4 regions of the Rhodococcus sp. 24CO genome follow, and region 2 is predicted to be linked to each of the others. Evidence: riboswitches for the same ligand, from Rfam matches in the RefSeq annotation. Region 2 holds a riboswitch; each other region holds the start of a gene.
What was found. A riboswitch is a leader RNA that binds a small molecule or an ion and turns the genes downstream of it on or off. The one in region 2 is predicted to bind S-adenosylmethionine.

Region 1 (4,581 bases), on a different contig from region 2:
TCACTCCACATTGCGAGTGAACCTGCACCGCCGAGGAGTAGTGCAACCGCGGCCGCTGCCGCAATTGCACCCTTTGTCTGTTTCTTCATGGAGAGCTCATTTCTGGGGAGTCCGAATTGGGTCGTTCAGAAATGAGTATCAGCCATGGCAAACGATTCGTTACCTGTTTTGAAAAGAATATTTCGCCCAAATTGAAATTTTTGGTTTGAACTGGGAAAAGCTGCCTACCAGGCACTAGTCACCGGTTTGTTAGTTCAACGTTGAAGAAACCTCCCGTTTGTCCAAGTCGACAAAGGTTTGCCGTTTCCTTTGTTTTGCATTATTAATTCGGCTGGTTAATTACTTGTTCTATTGAGGGCGATATGTCCGAATTGTCATTGTTTAGTGCTACGAAAAGGATCCGTCGTATTTCCGACAAGGGCGGCGACGGATTCCAGAACAATGGTCGGGCGATATGGGTACAGCTCCACGGACGCCGGTGTCGAGATCCCGGTCATGACGAGGATGGTCTGCAAGCCGGCCTCCAGGCCACACACGATGTCGGTGTCCATCCGGTCGCCGATCATCAGGGTGTTGGCTGAATGAGCGCCGATGGACCGCAGTGCGGATCGCATCATGAGGGCATTCGGCTTGCCGACGTAGTACGGGTCGCGTCCCGTGGCTTTGGTGATCAAGGCGGCAACCGAACCGGTGGCAGGCAACGAACCCTCCCGTGAGGGCCCGGTGGCGTCGGGATTGGTGGCAATGAACCGCGAGCCTCGCTCGACCAATCTGATGGCGGTGGTGATGGCCTCGAACGAGTAGGTGCGGGTTTCTCCCAGGACGACGTAATCGGGATCGCTGTCCGTCAGGACGTATCCGATGTCGTGCAGCGCCGTGGTCAGGCCGGATTCGCCGACCACGTACGCGCTGCCTCCCGGTCGTTGATTTGCGAGGAAGGTGGCGGTCGCCAGCGCTGACGTCCAGATGGACTTCTCCGGGATGTCGAGACCGGAGTTGAGTAGACGTGCCCGTAAGTCTCGTGGCGTTCTGATCGAGTTGTTGGTCAGCACCATGTACGGGATGTTGTTCGCTGCAAGTTCGGCGAGGAACGTATCCGCTCCCGGTATCAAGTGTTCTTCGTGAACAAGGACCCCGTCCATGTCCATGAGGTAGGTCCACTGGGTTTCATTCGCGGTTTTGGTCATGCTTCAAGTATGTGGGAACGGCGTCCGGCGTGGGCGGTCAAGCGAGTAGACGCCACAGTCCGATCAGGCCGACGACGACAATCGTGTACCGCAGCGCAGTGGGAGACAGGCGTCGCCCGTAGCGGGCTCCGAGTACACCGCCGCCGAGCGAGCCGACAGCGATCAAACCGGCTGCTGCCCAATTGATCTGGTCGAAGGCCAAGCTGATGTACATCACCGCGGCGACGATGTTGACGAGTAGTGAGAGCAGGTTCTTCGCGCCGTTCATGCGCTGCAGGGTTTCGGGAAGGATGGCACCCATCACACCGATCAGGAGGATGCCCTGTGCGGCGGTGAAATAGCCGCCGTAGATACCGACGGCAAATGTGCCCGCAGTCAGGAGCATCAACCGTGTGGTCGACAACGTTGTCTCTTCGGTCGAGCGCTTCTTCGCCCACGCCTGGATCCGTGGTTGGAGGAGGACGAGAGCGAGCGCCAGGATCAGCAATACCGGAACTATGGTCTCGAACAACTTCTCGGGTAGGTGCATCAGCAACCACGAGCCGAGCAGCGCCCCGGCGAGCGACGCCGGAATCTGCCACCGAAGCCGGTCCCACTGCCCCGACAATTCGCGTCGGTAACCCCAGGTGCCGGAAACACCCCCGGCGACCAGGCCGACGGCATTGGACATCGTCGCGGTGACCGGAGGCATGCCGAAAGCCACGAGCGTGGGGAACGTGATCAGAGTTCCACTGCCCACCACGGCGTTGATCGCCCCGGCACCGATACCTGCCACGAGAATAAAAAATGCGTCCAGTCCGCTCACTCCGCAGACGGTACTGCAGGGCGATTCGGGGGTGAGCGGTGGCTCGCGGGCGCCGGATGCGGCTCATCTATTCAACACTGCCTTCGCCGCTTTCGGGAGGCTTGCGATCAGCCTGATTTCAACATGCATAGTTCCCTATTTCCCTTGTCTCGCAGGGAAATACAACATTTGACGACCGGGGATTCTGCGTCTACTCTTTGCTCACCATCTCGAGCGACCGAGAGACCTGGCTCATCGACGTCGCAGCAACCCCCCGAGTAATCGGGAGCGGGTGCTTTCTGCCAGGACCGATGGAAGGCATCACATGGGTATCACTCGCTGCGCCGGTATTGCTTCGTGCGCCGGTTCGAACGCGTACGCACCGCACCGTCGACGTCACATCGACCTGCGTCGTACCGCATCGTGTCACTGTCGCTGACCGAAATTCTCTGCACTGGAAATTCGTCGCGCAGCAATCCCATATTCCGAAAGGTCTATTTTGTGATGTCCACTCCGTCAGGCAGCGCGCCGTGAGCGCGCCCACCGAGGTCCGCCCCGAGAAGTCGGTAGCCGAGCCTCAGCTTTCCGACTCGGAACTTGTTGTTGCCCGCACCTGGCATCCGTTCCAATGGGTGGTCAGTGCGATAGTACTGATCCTGCTGGCCCAGTTCATTCATGGTCTTGTGGTGAATCCCGGCTGGGACTGGCCGACGTTCGCGCAGTACTTCACCGCGAAGTCGGTGCTTGCCGCATTGTGGGTGACGATCAAACTGACCTTGTGGGGAACGATCCTCGGGTTCGGACTCGGAGTCGTGCTGGCGCTTGGTCGACTGTCGAATAATCCGGTTCTGCAGGTGATCGCCTGGACTTATATCTGGGCGTTCCGCTCGATTCCACTGATCGTGCAGTTGCTCTTCTGGTTCAACATCACCTATCTCTACCAAACGCTCTCTCTCGGAATACCGTTCGGGCCGGAATTCTTCACGTTTCAGACCAGCGGAGTCATCGGCGGATTCACCGCAGCTGTCATCGGTTTAGCGCTGCATCAGGCTGCGTACTCCGCGGAGATCATCCGCTCCGGCATAATCTCGGTGGATCACGGGCAGATCGAAGCTGCTCATTCGCTCGGGATTCCTCGCCGACGCCAGTTCTTCAAGATCATTCTGCCGCAGGCGATGCGGGCGATTCTTCCCAATGCCGCGAACGAAGTGATCGGGTTGTTCAAGGGGACGTCTATCGTCTCGACGATGGCAATCGCCGAACTGTTCTACCAAGTACAGGTCATCTTCGGGCGCAACGGACGAGTGGTGCCGCTCCTGATGGTTGCAACACTCTGGTACATCATCCTCACGACGCTGCTCTCGATCGGCCAGTACTACGTCGAACGTCATTACGCTCGCGGCTCGGCGCGAGCACTTCCGTTGACGCCTCTGCAGAAGGCGCGCAACAAATTCAACGAGATTCGTGATGCGCGTCTCGACATTCCGAGGGGTGCGACCCGATGACCGCGGAATTGATCGAAGACAACGTCTACGCCGTCGAGGCGCGGGGCATCCACAAGTCGTTCGGTTCACTGGAAGTGCTTGCCGGCGTGGATCTCCTGGTCCGCAAGGGCGAGGTGACCGTCATTCTCGGGCCGTCGGGTTCGGGAAAATCCACTCTGCTGCGCACCCTGAATCACCTGGAGAAGGTCGACCGGGGAACAGTGCGGATCGACGGGGAACTGATCGGATACCGGCGCAAGGGAAATCGGCTACACGAACTGCGCGATCGCGAAATCCTGAAGCAACGCTCGCACATCGGTTTCGTGTTCCAGAACTTCAACCTGTTTCCCCATCTCACCGCTCTCGAAAATGTAGTGGAAGCCCCGCTGTCGGCGCAGAAGCGTGATCGCGAAGACGTGTACCGAGAGGCGCGGATCTTACTCGAACGAGTCGGTGTGGGAGACAAAGCCGATCAGTATCCACGTCAACTCTCCGGTGGCCAACAGCAGCGAGTTGCCATTGCTCGAGCCTTGGCACTGCGGCCGGCGGTGATTCTCTTCGACGAACCGACGTCGGCACTGGACCCGGAACTGGTTGGTGAAGTTCTCGAAGTTCTTGCCCAACTCGCTCGTGACGGTGCCACGTTGATCATCGTCACGCACGAAGTCGGCTTCGCCCGCGAGGTAGCGGACACCGCAGTCTTCATGGACGGCGGCGTCATCGTCGAACAGGGCCCGCCCTCGCAGGTGATCGACAATCCCGTCCACGAACGAACCAAAGCTTTTCTCTCCCGCGTCCTCTGACGACACGGTCGACGGTTATGACGCCGTCACCACACAGACACTTCCCCGAAAGGCACACACTGATGTTCTCTCGATCCCGCCGCGCCACGTTTCTGATCTCGGCTCTCGCCACTGTCGGACTGCTCAGCGCTGGATGCAGCAGTGCGGACGCGGAGTCCGACGGCAGCCAGGTCACTGCAGCCGCGGGTTACAACCTCACCGCAGAGCAGAATCGCATCACCACCGCGAAAGTCGATTCCATCGCTGCCGAGGTGCCTGCGGACATCCGCGACAGCGGCACCCTGCGAGTGACCGGTAGCGCCGGATCTGCTCCGCCGCTTCGC
Region 2 (4,581 bases):
GTGGTGCCGCGACAACCGCCCAGAACATTGGTGGCGATGACACACCATTCGCCTGTGTCGACAGGTTCGCCCGGGCCAACCATTCCGTTCCACCAACCGGGTGACGGCTGATTCTCGGACGACGGACCGGTGACGTGTGAGTCGCCGGTCAATGCATGTTCCACGAGCACGACGTTGTCGCGGTTCGGGGACAGTTCGCCCCACCGTTGAACCGCAAGCGATACCGACGGCAGCACCGCGCCGTTCTCGAGTTGCAGCGAGCCGATGTCGACGGTTCCGACTCGGCCGTCCGGGGGCGGCAGGACATCCGCGACCGGTGTCTGAGCCTCGTTGACGGTCAAGACGCTGCCGCCGCGGTGAGGCCGGTTTCGAGATCGGCGAGGATGTCGGCGATGCCTTCGATTCCGACGGCGAGGCGGACGAGACCGGGGGTGACGCCGGCGGCGAGTTGTTCCTCGGGGGTGAGTTGGGCGTGAGTGGTGGAGGCGGGGTGGATGACGAGGGAGCGGACGTCACCGATGTTGGCGACGTGGCTGTGCAGCGTCAGGGCGTTGACGAACTTCTTGCCGGCGTCGACGCCGCCGGGTAGTTCGAACGTGACGATGGCGCCGGTTCCCTTGGGGGTCAGCTGCTTTCCGCGTTCGTACCACGGCGAGGAGGGGAGTCCGGCGTAGGAGACGGACGCGACGGCCTGGTGGCCTTCGAGGAATTCGGCCACCTGCTGAGCGTTGGAGACATGGCGCTCGATGCGCAGGCTCAACGTTTCGATGCCCTGGGCGATGAGGAACGCGTTGAACGGTGCGACGGCGGAGCCGAGGTCGCGCAGCAGTTGTACACGCGCCTTGAGAACGTAGGCGGGTGCGCCGAGGTCGGCGAAGGTGACGCCGTGGTAGCTCGGGTCGGGGGTGGTGAAGTTGGTGTGCCGGCCTTGCGTCCAGTCGAAAGTACCGCCGTCGACGATGACGCCGGCGATAGCCGTGCCGTGTCCGCCGAGGTATTTGGTGGCGGAGTGCAGGACGATGTCGGCGCCGTGTTCGAGGGGGCGAAGCAAGTAGGGCGTCGCGACGGTGTTGTCGACGATCAGGGGGAGGCCGTTCTCATGAGCCACCGCTGAGATCCCGGGGATGTCGAGGATGTGGTTCTTGGGATTTGCGATCGTTTCGCCGAAAAATGCCTTGGTGTTCGGGCGGATGGCTTCGCGCCAGTGGTCGAGGTTGTCGGGATCCTCGACGAACGTGACTTCGATGCCGAGCTTGCGAAGCGTGTAGTGCAGGAGGTTGTAGGTGCCGCCGTACAGGTAGGGGCTGGCAACGATATGGTCTCCGGCCTCTGCGAGGTTGAGGATTGCGAGGGTTTCGGCAGCCTGACCCGAGGACAGGAGGAGTGCCGCGACACCACCTTCGAGTGCAGCGATGCGCTGCTCGACGGCGTCCTGCGTCGGGTTCATGATGCGCGTGTAGATGTTGCCCGGCTCAGCCAGACCGAACAACGCGGCGGCGTGGTCGGTGCTGTCGAAGACGTAGCTGGTGGTCTGGTAGATCGGCAGTGCGCGCGCGTTGGTGGCGGTGTCTGCGGTTTGTCCGGCGTGGACCTGCTTGGTCTCGAAGGACCAGTTAGCTGAGATGTCGGTCATGATTTGTGTACTCCAGTGGTCTGACGGATAGCTGTCGGACGGGGGCGAATGATCGCCGCCCCGTGCTGGGGTCTATCTACAAGTGCGACACATACTGAAAAACCTCCGTGGGGCTCGGCCCGGTCTGGGGTCCGTCCCTGTCGGACCCGCGCTTGTCGCCTGGAAATCCGGTGAAACTGCAATTGCGCAGTTTCGCCTCGAGGCGACCTGGTCATCACCCGGGGCACCCCACCGCGGTTGGAGGGTTGCCGTCCAGCGAGCCGGGGCTTGACGCTGGTACTCATGACCGAGCTGAATTCTACCGGGAGTGAAGCCGAAGGATGACGCGGGTCGAAGTGTGCGGTGTCACCAGTCGCCATTCGACGTGAGGGTGCCCGCTAGCAGGCAAAAGTTACCGACGAGTAGTGACTTGGAGGAGGGGCTGCCGGTTGCGGCTCCCAGGGTTAGCAGTACGCTTGTCTTGTTTGGGACTCATCTCCCGGGATCAGTCCACACAGTCTAGGTTTGATAATCGAACCGTTCGCGGACTCACTCACAAAGTGTGACCGCAACCGTGTAACCAGGGGAAACTTCCTAGGAGGACGCGAAGCACCCATGTCCAAAATAAAGGTTGAGGGCACCGTCGTCGAACTCGACGGCGACGAGATGACACGCATTATCTGGCAGTTCATCAAAGACAAGTTGATCCACCCGTACCTCGATGTGAACCTCGAGTACTACGACCTCGGTATCGAATACCGCGACGAGACGGATGACCAGGTCACCATCGACGCCGCACACGCGATCCAGAAGCACGGCGTGGGCGTCAAGTGCGCCACCATCACGCCGGACGAGGCTCGTGTCGAGGAATTCGGTCTCAAGAAGATGTGGCGTTCCCCGAACGGAACGATCCGCAACATTCTCGGCGGCACGATCTTCCGCGCACCGATCATCATCTCGAACGTTCCGCGACTCGTCCCGGGCTGGACCAAGCCGATCATCATCGGCCGTCACGCATTCGGTGACCAGTACCGCGCCACAGACTTCAAGGTCCCCGGCCCCGGCAAGGTGATGATCACCTACACGCCTGAGGACGGAAGCGCACCGATCGAGCACGAACTGGTCAACTTCCCCGAGAATGGCGGCATCGTCCAGGGGCAGTACAACTTCAACGATTCCATCCGTGACTTCGCTCGTGCGTCGCTCACCTATGGTCTGCAGCAGAACTACCCGGTGTATCTGTCCACCAAGAACACCATTCTCAAGGCGTACGACGGTGCCTTCAAGGACATCTTCCAGCACGTCTACGAGACCGAGTTCAAGGCTGAGTTCGATGCCGCTGGTCTGACCTACGAACACCGCCTCATCGACGACATGGTCGCTTCCGCACTCAAGTGGGAGGGCGGCTACGTCTGGGCATGCAAGAACTACGACGGCGACGTCCAGTCCGACACAGTGGCTCAGGGCTTCGGCTCGCTCGGCCTCATGACGTCGGTTCTGCTGACACCGGACGGAAAGACCTGTGAGGCAGAGGCTGCTCACGGCACCGTCACGCGTCACTACCGTCAGCACCAGCAGGGCAAGCCCACCTCGACCAACCCGATCGCGTCCATCTTCGCGTGGACCCGTGGGCTCGAGCACCGCGGCAAGCTCGACAACACCCCTGAGGTCATCGGCTTCGCGCAGCAGCTCGAAGACGTTGTCATCAAGACCGTCGAAAGCGGCCAGATGACCAAGGACCTCTCGATGCTGGTCGGCGGCGACCAGGGTTACCTGACCACCGAAGAATTCCTCGGTGCGCTCGATGTGAACCTGCAGAAGTCGATGGCAGCCAAGTAGTAAGTTCCACAGCTGCACTTTCCAGATGGGACGCCCGGACTCCGGGCGTCCCATCTGTGTCTGCTCTGTGTCTGCAGTCTCACGTGAGCGAACTCACCCGCTCTCACTTGGAAGTTCAACCAAGGGTGCGACCACAATTGACCAGTGACTTCGTCTACCCTCTCCCGCCCTGATGCCCCGACATCCGGGGCTCGGTCTGCCAGGGGTCCGGCGATGCTCGCGTTGGCACTCGGCGGATTCGGAATCGGCACCACCGAGTTCGTGGCAATGGGTCTCCTGCCGGAGATGGCAACCGGGTTGGGGGTGTCCGAGCCCACCGCCGGTCATGTCATTTCCGCGTATGCGCTCGGTGTTGTGGTCGGCGCGCCGCTCATCGCGGCGCTGACTGCTCGGATCCCGCGACGCACATTGCTGATCGCGCTCATGATCGCGTTCACGGTGGGCAATGCCGCGTCGGTGTTCGCGCCGTCGTACACCACGCTGATGCTCGCCCGGTTTGTCGCCGGGTTGCCGCACGGTGCCTACTTCGGTGTTGCCGCCCTCGTTGCGGCGCACCTGGCTGAACCGGGTAAACGTGCCAAAGCCGTTGCCATGGTGATGATGGGTCTCTCCGTCGCCAACGTCGTCGGTGTGCCGGCTGCCGCATGGCTCGGGCAGACCTTGGGATGGCGGAGTGCATTCGCATTGGTCGCAGTCATCGGTGTCGTCACTGTGGCGTCGCTGCTCGTCTGGATCCCGCGCCTCGACGCTATGCCGATCACCAACCCGATCACCGAACTCAAGGCTCTTGGCCGGATCCAGGTGTGGATGACTCTGATCGTCGGCATGGTCGGATTCGGCGGCATGTTTGCCGTGTACACGTACATCAGCACGACGTTGACCGACGTCTCCGGGCTGGGTGCGTCGTTTGTTCCGCTGGCGCTCATGCTCTACGGGCTGGGCATGGTGGCCGGCAACTTCGTCGGTGGCTACCTCGCTGACCGGGCGCTCATGAAGGGCCTGTTCGTATCGATGGCGTCGCTGGCGATCATTCTCGCGGTCTTTGTTCTCGCCGTTCGCAATCCGTACACGGCGTTGCTCTTCGTCTTTCTCATCGGGCTGGCTGGTGCGTCCATGGTTCCGGGGCTTCA
Region 3 (4,581 bases), on a different contig from region 2:
ACACCCTGTCCCGCCGCGTCCGCCGCCATGCTGACCGGATCACTCGGCAGGAGGAACAAGATCACGAACGAGATGGTGAAAGCCGCCCAGAGGACCAGCACGGCCTGCCCTAGTCGGGCGAGTACGTATCGCGTCATGACTACTTACCCGACAACCATGCGTCGTAGAACTGCAGACGTGAGGAGGCTTCGAACTTCAGATCCTGCACCGAGGCTCCGGCTCCGACTGCCTGTGACAGTTCGATCGTCGGAATCGAGAGTCCACGATCGATGATCAGTTCCTGTGCCTGAGCCACCAATTCACCGCGTGTCGCTGTGTCGGTGGTTGCCAATTGTTCCGTCAATACCTTGTCGAGCTCGGGGTCTGCAGTGCGCTTGTTGAGATTTCGACCGTCGAGGCCGAAGGACGCCCGAAGGATGTCCGCATCGGCACGGGTGGAGTTGTAGTACACGGCATCGTAATCACCCGAAGTCTGCTTCTCGGTGAGTTCCCCGTTGGACAGCAGGTTGAGCCTCGCATCCACACCCACCTTCCGCAGCTGCTGCTGAACCAGCTCGAGGATTGCCTGGTTGCCGGCGAACGCCGGGCTGAAGGAAATCGCGAAAGTCAGTTTCTGGCCGTCCTTCTCACGTACTCCGTCGGAACCGGCCTTCCACCCTGCCGCATCGAGTAGCTTTTCCGCTTTGTCGGCGTCATAGGTCACGACACCTGATTGATCGGCATAGAGCGGTGTGGTGTGCGCCAGTGGGCTCGTCGCCGGGAAGAACGACGGATCCAGGACCGTGTCGACAAGTTCCTGCCGGTTGATCGCGGGGATGATCGCTTGGCGCACAGCCTGATCGGCGAGAACACCGCGGCTCACGTTGGGCTGGAAGAAGAAGCTCACCCCGGGATTGGGCCGAGTGAGAATGCGTCCGCCTGCCGCTTCGATCTGCGGAGCGTCCTGCGTCAATGCGTCACTGACCGCGTCGAGTTGCCCCGAGGCGACGCTGCCTGCACGCACTCCCGACTCCGGAACAACAGTGAAGTTGACGCCGTCCAGATACGCCTCCCCCTGATGACCGGTCACATCCGACGACCAGTTGTATCCGGCGCGCTTCTCGATCGCGACCGATCGATCCTGCTGCCAGTCCGTGTAGACAAACGGGCCGGATCCCACAACCGCAGCCCCGGCGCAACGCTGCTCCGACGGTAGTGCCGTGGTCGAGTCCGCCAGAATGCCGAGCTGCGGCGTCGAAGTTGCCTGCAGGAACTGAACATTGGGACCGGAGAAGTTGACCTTGGCGGTGTGGGCGTCGACGACATCCGTGCCGGTGTACGAGGACAGGTAGCTCTTCGCCAGGGCGGCGTTCGGGCCCAGATCCTTGACCACGTCGAAGTTCTTCTTGACCGACTCTGCCGTCACCGGCGTACCGTCACTGAACGTGACACCGTCGCGCAGCGTGAACGTGAAGCTAGCGGCATCGGGGCTGATGTCCCAACTTTTTGCCAGCCACGGCGTGATCTCACCTGTCTCCGGATCCTGGTCGGTCAGCGAATCCACCACGGTACGAGTGACATACACAGTCTGATTCGTACCTGCCTGTGCAGGGTCAGCGCAGGTGGGCGCCGTCGAGAGTCCGTAGCGCAGGGTTCCACCCGACTGGGCCGGCCCGGCGTCGGCGCTGGTGTCACCACTACTGGTGCTGCAACCGGCAAGTACGGTGCCGAGAACCGAAATAGCGCCGATACCAGCGGCGACGGTGACGCGTGAGCGTGCACCGATTGAGCGTGAAGACACCAAGAACTCCTAAAGAGGCATGCGGAAAAGCGCGCTTGCCACCACCGGAGTACGGGGCAAGCAAGCACGAATCAGCTACGAAGAGAAGAGAAAACAGGCTTACCCACGTACGGGAGCCTCGAGAGACTGACCAGGGTCAACTACGACGGTAAACATCGCGGCCATGGTCAGTGAGTACAGAACGATCCTGCTGTGCGGCACAGGTCTACGTGACGACGCGACCACGCGGTAGCGAAACCGCCTTCAACTGCCTTCATTACTGCATTCCTCCATCGATCCTGGCGGTAGCACCCTCACGCGATGACGCGAAGGGTTGCTGCGACTTCATTGAGCCAGGTCTCTCTGTCGCTCGAGATGGTCGTTCGCAAGTCTACGAGATGATCGCGAGTTGTCAACTCGTTCAGTAGGAATTGCAGGCTACGCCACATTTTCGGGAACCGCGCCGCGCTCATGCCGATACCCGCCGGTCGTAGTCATGCCGTACCCGTAGCTTCTTCTCGAATGGGTGAATTCCCACGTCGAGCGGTGACAGCGCGGTGTCGTACAGCGGCGCGTAGCCACATGACAGGTAGAGCGCGACCGCTTCGGGTTGGCGTGGACCGGTTGTGAGATAGACCCGGTTGTATCCCCGAGCTGCGATCTCGGACTCCAACTCCCGGACAACGATCTTTCCGAGGCCACGCTGACGAAAAGCAGCCGACGTCCAGATTCTTTTCAGTTCGGCTGTTGTGGAATCGAATTGACGAAACGCGCCACCGGCGATGGCTTGATCACCGAGCGTGAGAACCAGCAACGCTCCGTGCGGCGGTGCAAACTCCTCGGCCGGATAGGTTGTGAGATCTTCGAACACCTCGTCACGCGTACCGCCGTATCGCGAACTGTATTCCACCGCCAATTCCGCGATGAGCGGAGCTGCCAGCGGATCGTTCTGCGACACCGACCGCACCTCTACGCCGCCGATTCCCGCAATCTCGACACTCATGTGACCTTCCTTTCGGTTTCCTTGCGCCGCATTCACCGCACCCCTAGCTGGAATTGCTGCGGCGACAGAGTATTTCCTTCCACCAGATCGGCCACCAGCTCACCCAACGCCGGCCCGAATTTGAATCCGTGTCCGGAGAAACCTGCGGCGACGGTGATCGCACCGACCCTGTCGATCACAAAATTGCTGTCAGGTGTGCTGGTGTACAGGCAGGTCAGGGACTCGACCTGGGTTGAATCGACACCCGGCAACCACGCTTCGGCATAGTCGACCAGACGCTGTTCGCCGGCGATGTCGGGCGTGTAGCTACGAGTCTGCGGAGTCACCTCCGGCCCCGTCGCATGCTCGCCGATCTTGATGCCGTCTTCGGAACCGAGTCCGTAGATCCCGGCTGTGTCCAGCTCTGCACCGGGATGATGAACAAAGCTCGGCCACTCCGTTCCAGGATCGAGGGGCGCAAAATGTGCCGGTTGTTCCTGCGTCGTACGCAAAGTCGGCAACACGACCTGTGCGCCGAGTTCGCTTCGCTCGATCAATTCCGCGGTCCACGCGCCGGCGGCAATCACTACGTGCCGCGCTCGCAGCGTCCCGTCGTCCGTGATCACGTCGACGCCGTACGACGCCTCGGCAACTGCCTGGACCCGCGTGTTGTGGCGGACGTCAGCGCCCTCGAACCGTGAACCCGCTTCGAGTGCAACGACGGCGCGGTCCGCGTGCAGCCTGCCCGCATCGCGGTGATGCAGGACGGTTGTATCGAATCGCAGCCCCGGCCAGCGGGCCGACGCTTCGGCTGGAGTGAGGATCTCGCCCTTGATACCCGCTTCGACAAGCACCCGCGACTTGGTCAGGACGGCAACGGGCAGCCCATGGTCGACGGCGCCCGTCAGTTCCAGAAACCCGATGTCCGTTGTTGTTTCCAACTCCTGCCACAGCGGAAGGGCCGACGCTGCCAGCGCGGTGTACAGGTGATTGTCGTATGCCTGCCGGTAGATACGTGACGTGCCATGGGACGCACCGTGCTTGTGCCCCGGCGTGAACTGCTCGAGCTGCACGACGCTGTGCCCGCGCGCCGCGAGCCGCCACGCGGCAGAGGACCCGACAAGCCCTCCGCCGATGACGATCGCATCGAAGATCTCACTCATTTGCGGATGCTCACTTGGTCTTCGGAAGGCCGGGCGGGTTGATCAGCGACGTGTCGACGGCTTCACCGGTGATGTTCCAGCGCTCGAGAATCTGCTGGTACGTGCCGTTCTCGATGGTGTGGTTGATGGCGTCGTTGATTGCCTTGATCAGGCCGTTGTCCTTCTTCACCAGCACGGCGATCTGTCCTTGCAGGGTGTCGCCCGCACCGGAGAATTCCCCGACCACCTCGGTTTCACCCGACTGCTTGGCATGGAACTGCGACGACGGGTTCGGTCCGAAGTAAGCATCGATGCGACCGGACTGCAGCGGGAGGTAGTAGTCAGTGGTGTTCTGATAGTAGGAGATATCGGTAGGTGCCAGACCGGCCGCGACGTTCTGCTCGTTCCACTTGACCAGCAGCGCTTCCTGATTGGTCCCGGAACCCACCGCGATCTTCAGACCCGCAATGTCCTTGGGTTCCGTGATGGAGACCCCGGCACCCTTTTTGGCCTCGAACGCGAGGGTATCGAGGCGGTAGGTGGCAAAGTCGTACTTCTCCTTACGTTCCTCTGTGACAGTCACATTGGAGAGGAACGCGTCGGCTTCACCAGAGTCGATCCGGACGAAGTTCTGTGCCCAGTCAGCCGTCTGCAGGTCTACCTTCAACCCGAGTACATCGCCGATCAGGTAGGCGAAG
Region 4 (4,581 bases), on a different contig from region 2:
GACGGCGCGGTGCGGCTGGCGGACGCAGGCATTCGCATCGGTGAGCGCAACGATAGTGTGGTTGCGCAGTAAGGTGCGTCAGGCCTCCCACGGCGCTTTGACGGGGTAGTAGTTCTCGAGGAATTCGGTGACCTTGCGGGTACGTAGTTCGAGATCGATTTCCGGTTCACTGCCGTCATTGAGGCAGAAGAAATCCATCGAACGGTCTTTGAGTAGTGAATTCATCTGTCGCAAACCGGCTTTGACAGTCGTGTCGACGTATTTGACCGTAGCCGACTTCTGTACGACGGAGCGGCCACTCATCAGAGCGTAGTAGTGGTACAGCGAATTGGTGACTGAAATGTTGGTGCTCGCTCGGAAAGTACTCGCAGCGGTGGCCGCAAAATCGTCCGCGAATTCGCGTTCCATTTCCGCCATGACGCTTTTGCGCAGCGGGGTGGCGGCATGCTCGAGGTGTCGGGTTGTCATCAATCCGAATCGCTCTTGTAGGAGACGTCGATTGACCCGAGCCGCATTCTCGAATCCGCTGCGATCGTCATCGTTGTGCCCCAGACCTATTCGCGTATCCGCCTCTATGAACATGCTGATTCCACCGGGCGAGAAGAACATGTCGGGGCCGACAGATCTGCCGAAGAACATGTCGTCGTTCGAGTAGAGGAAATGCTCGGAGAGTCCGGGTATGTGATGCAGTTGGCATTCGACGGCCTGTGAGTTGTGAGTGGGCAGCACAGACGGGTCGGCAAAGAACTTTTCGCTGGGCATGAAAGTGACGCGAGGATCGTCGGCCAGCCATGCCGGACGATCGGAATCGGTGGCGACAAAGATTCTTCGGATCCACGGCGCATACATGTGCACGGACCGTAGTGCGTACTTCAATTCGTCGATTTGACGGAATCGTGCCGCGGATTCGTCGCCTTCGCCGACAATGTAGTTCTGCATCCGAAGTGCGCGTTGCGCCTGAAATTCCTCGGAAGAACCGTCGACCCAGGAAAAGACGAGGTCGATGTCGAAATTGATGTCCGATGCATGGGCGGCAAACATATTCTCGATCGTGGGCCAGATACGGCCGAAACGCTCCACCGTTCCACGGACTGCTTCTTCCGGGCGCACCGTCCGCCGGGTCAGTGAATTTTCGATGGGCAGAACAATCTCTGTGTCGGACATCGACCACAGTTCGATCTGAAGACCGATATTTGCGCCGTAGTTCAGGCCACTCGCCAGATGAACGCGCGGCCGAAACAGTCGAAAGATGCGGGCTTTTGGTGTGGTGGACAGTGCGCCGTCGGCTATCAAGAGCGCGGGACTCTTCTTCGCGTCGAGAGTCTTCGAATAGAAGGGTGTGTTCTGGCATCCGTCGATCAGCGCGCGGCGCAATTTCTTTCGGTTGGCCCAATTCACCGCGATAACTGCTCGTTCGTCGTTGCCGCGTACGAGGAGGTATTCGACACCGGCCGCGTCGAGAATATCGCGGATGAACAGCAGGTCTTCGATCATCGCTTCGAGCGGGGTTGTCGTGACGATCGGGAGGGCAAACCGATTTTTGAACCGCACAGTTTCCGGGCGGTCCTCCAATCGAGCGCGCACGGAGGACGAGACGGGTTTCACTGCGTCGGTGGTGTCCTGCTCCGGGGGTACGAAGTAGATGTCGTGCGGAGCGGGAGATTGTGTGATGACGTGCCTTTCGATGACCGGACGCACAGAGGCGGTGTCGTGCCAGTCTAGTCGGGAATTGGATCGATTCGGGTTGACCGGGATTTTGCGCATACTCGGTACCGCCACGCGAATTCGAATCCTCGAGAGTGAAAAGGATCAGGTGTCGGTTGTGGCAGGTGATGCGTGGTTTCTGCTGGTGTGTGGAAAGTCGCGTTCATAGTGATTGGGCGCTGTAGCGGCTACCGTCACGGCAGGTGCAGAGTTCCAGCGACAAGGACCGGCTAGCTGGACGGCAACCCTTCATGCCGATGGGGTGCCCCGGGATCACACCTGGCGACACGCGTGGTGTGTGTCGCAAGCGGCAGTTGCGGCACTACCCGTCAGTGAAAGATGGCTGACGGTTCTGCGGCCGGCACTGTGCGCTCCCGAGTAGTCCTCGAACAGGAGTAGAAGCCGATGACCTCCCCCCTTCCCATCCACCTCGCCGTAGCGCTTGACGGCGCCGGCTGGCACCCGGCGGCCTGGCGAGAACCCCATTCGCGTCCGAGCGAGCTGTTCACGGCGTCGTACTGGACCGATCTCGTGACTACAGCCGAACGCGGTCTGCTCGACTTCGTGAGTATCGAGGACAGTCTTTCCGTACCGGGTAACCCATTCGAGCCAGTCGGTGACGCAGTCGATCGTGTGCGCGCTCGACTGGACGCACATCTCGTGGCAGCCAGGCTGGCACCGGTGACGCGCAATATCGGGTTGATTCCGACGATCACCACGACGCATACCGAGCCGTTTCATGTCTCCAAAGCTGTTGCAACACTCGACTACACGTCGCGAGGCCGCGGCGGGTTGCAGGTGAAAGTCTCAGCGTCCGAAGCGGAGGCCTCGCATTTCGGCCGGCGCGATATCCCAGCTTTGACCGAAGATGACCGGGCGTTGCTGGTTTCAGGCAACCTTCCCGATTTCGTACGGGATCTGTTCGAAGAGTCGGCTGAGGCCGTCGATGTGGTTCGGCGCCTCTGGGACAGTTGGGAGAATGACGCCGAGATTCGTGATGTGGAGCGGCGCCGGTTCATCGATCGAGACAAGTTGCATTACATCGACTTCGAGGGCAAGTACCTATCCGTGCGTGGACCGTCGGTCACTCCGCGGCCGCCGCAGGGGCAGCCAGTTGTCGCAGCTTTGGCGCACCAGCGCGTTCCGTACGAGCTGGCTGCTCGAACAGCCGATCTGGTGTTTGTGACTCCTCTCGACGATGGACAGGTGCCCTCGATCCTCGCCGAGGTGCGGGCGGCGCAGGAACGGGTTGAGCGCTCGGGTGAACCGCTCCGGGTTTACGGCGACATTGTTGTGTTCTTCGATGCGGCAGGGGAATCGGGTCGAGAACGACTCGACCGCCTGGACAGTGCGTCGGGTACCCAGTACCGCTCCGATGCATTGATCTTCACCGGCACGCCGGCTGAACTGGCCGATCAACTTCTCCGGTGGCAGCAGTTGGGGATCGACGGCTTCCGTTTGCGACCCGGTGTTGCCGTGGACGATCTTGACGCGATTGTGAATGAGCTGGTACCAGAACTGCAGCAACGCAACGTATTCCGTACCGCGTATCCAGGTACGAATCTCCGCGGACTTCTCGGATTGCCGATCGACGTCCCCAACCGCTACGCCGCCGGCACTCCGGCCGCCTGAACAGACGAGGAATACTTTCATGAGTTCTCAGCAGCGTAAGCAGGTCATCTTGGGCGCCTATCTGGGCGGCGTCAACCACCACACGGCGTGGTGGGATCCGCAGGCGGGCAGTCAGATCGAATTCGACTCTTTCGAGCACACTGCTAAAACCGCCGAGCGCGGAAAATTCGACTTCTTCTTCCTGGCCGAAGGACTGGCGCTGCGCGAACGCGCGGGGCAGATCTTCGATCAAGACATCATCGGCCGGCCGGATACATTCACGGTGCTCGCGTCATTGGCAGCAGTAACCGAACACCTCGGATTAGCCGGCACCATCAACTCGACATTCAACGAGCCGTACGAGTTGGCCAGACAGTTCGCGACACTCGATCAACTGTCCGGTGGCCGCGCGGCCTGGAACGTCGTGACGTCGTTCGATGCCTTCACCGGGCAGAACTTCCGTCGCGGCGGTTATCTCGATCGCGCGCAGCGGTACGAACGCGCCGAGGAAACCGTCGCACTCGTGCGTGAAATCTGGGATTCGTGGCGCAGTGACGACATCGTCGCTGACAAGGATTCCGGCCGTTTCCTCGCACGAGCAGAGGCTGGTGAATTCGCTTTCCACGGATCACAATTCGATGTGAACGGTCGGTTCACTGTTCCGCGCAGCCCGCAGGGGCGACCGGTCATTCTCCAAGCTGGTGTCTCGCCGCAAGGGCGGGATTTTGCGGCCGGCAACGCGGACGCGATCTTTTCGCCGTACGGGCAGCTGCCTGAGGCGTCGGACTTCTATCGGGACATCAAGGCCCGTGCTGTTGCAGCCGGGCGTGATCCGGGTGACATCAAGATTCTGCCGTCGGCGAGCTTTGTGCTCGGCACGTCCGAGGCCGACGCTATCGAGAAGTATCGCGATATTCGCGACCAGCAAGTAACTGGTCAGACGGCGTTGATCCTGCTCGAGCAGATCTGGAATCTCGATCTTTCGGGTTACGATCCGGAGGGACCGCTACCTGATATCGCGCCGGATCCCGAAGCGCCCCCGATCATCCAAGGACGGGCATTCATCCATCAGGACCGATTCGAGACCGTCGCGAAGTTGCGCGCCGTGGCCGAGAACAAGAAGCTGAATCTGCGTGGGGTCGTGATCGACCAGTTCGAGCGCGGGCCGATAGTCGGTACTGCGCAGCAGATTGCTGAAAAGATCGATTCGTTTGTGCAGAACGACGGTTCGGATGGATTCATCCTCGGTTCGCACCTCGTACCAAC

Region 1: linked by a shared signal. The riboswitch ahead of V2B23_RS20430 (amino acid ABC transporter permease) and the one ahead of V2B23_RS19920 (bifunctional o-acetylhomoserine/o-acetylserine sulfhydrylase) in region 2 are both predicted to bind S-adenosylmethionine.
Region 3: linked by a shared signal. The riboswitch ahead of V2B23_RS20455 (putative leader peptide) and the one ahead of V2B23_RS19920 (bifunctional o-acetylhomoserine/o-acetylserine sulfhydrylase) in region 2 are both predicted to bind S-adenosylmethionine.
Region 4: linked by a shared signal. The riboswitch ahead of V2B23_RS26120 (LLM class flavin-dependent oxidoreductase) and the one ahead of V2B23_RS19920 (bifunctional o-acetylhomoserine/o-acetylserine sulfhydrylase) in region 2 are both predicted to bind S-adenosylmethionine.

Annotation. Positions count from the first base shown of each region.
Region 1 covers NZ_JAZFNF010000008.1:48,944-53,524, forward strand. The annotation lists gene V2B23_RS20415 (alternate-type signal peptide domain-containing protein) at 1-89, opposite strand, end outside; gene V2B23_RS20420 (HAD-IIA family hydrolase) at 375-1,187, opposite strand; gene V2B23_RS20425 (sulfite exporter TauE/SafE family protein) at 1,225-1,992, opposite strand; SAM riboswitch class I at 2,194-2,289, shown strand; gene V2B23_RS20430 (amino acid ABC transporter permease) at 2,502-3,476, shown strand; gene V2B23_RS20435 (amino acid ABC transporter ATP-binding protein) at 3,473-4,258, shown strand; gene V2B23_RS20440 (ABC transporter substrate-binding protein) at 4,321-4,581, shown strand, end outside.
Region 2 covers NZ_JAZFNF010000007.1:450,505-455,085, reverse strand. The annotation lists gene metX (homoserine O-acetyltransferase MetX) at 1-341, opposite strand, end outside; gene V2B23_RS19920 (bifunctional o-acetylhomoserine/o-acetylserine sulfhydrylase) at 338-1,633, opposite strand; SAM riboswitch class IV at 1,777-1,921, opposite strand; gene V2B23_RS19915 (NADP-dependent isocitrate dehydrogenase) at 2,228-3,451, shown strand; gene V2B23_RS19910 (MFS transporter) at 3,665-4,581, shown strand, end outside.
Region 3 covers NZ_JAZFNF010000008.1:53,569-58,149, reverse strand. The annotation lists gene V2B23_RS20465 (ABC transporter permease) at 1-137, opposite strand, end outside; gene V2B23_RS20460 (ABC transporter substrate-binding protein) at 140-1,780, opposite strand; gene V2B23_RS20455 (putative leader peptide) at 1,948-2,037, opposite strand; SAM riboswitch class I at 2,047-2,141, opposite strand; gene V2B23_RS20450 (GNAT family N-acetyltransferase) at 2,229-2,762, opposite strand; gene V2B23_RS20445 (FAD-dependent oxidoreductase) at 2,795-3,904, opposite strand; gene V2B23_RS20440 (ABC transporter substrate-binding protein) at 3,915-4,581, opposite strand, start outside.
Region 4 covers NZ_JAZFNF010000012.1:10,654-15,234, forward strand. The annotation lists gene V2B23_RS26110 (phosphodiesterase) at 1-72, shown strand, start outside; gene V2B23_RS26115 (stealth family protein) at 79-1,494, opposite strand; SAM riboswitch class IV at 1,907-2,020, shown strand; gene V2B23_RS26120 (LLM class flavin-dependent oxidoreductase) at 2,110-3,336, shown strand; gene V2B23_RS26125 (NtaA/DmoA family FMN-dependent monooxygenase) at 3,356-4,581, shown strand, end outside.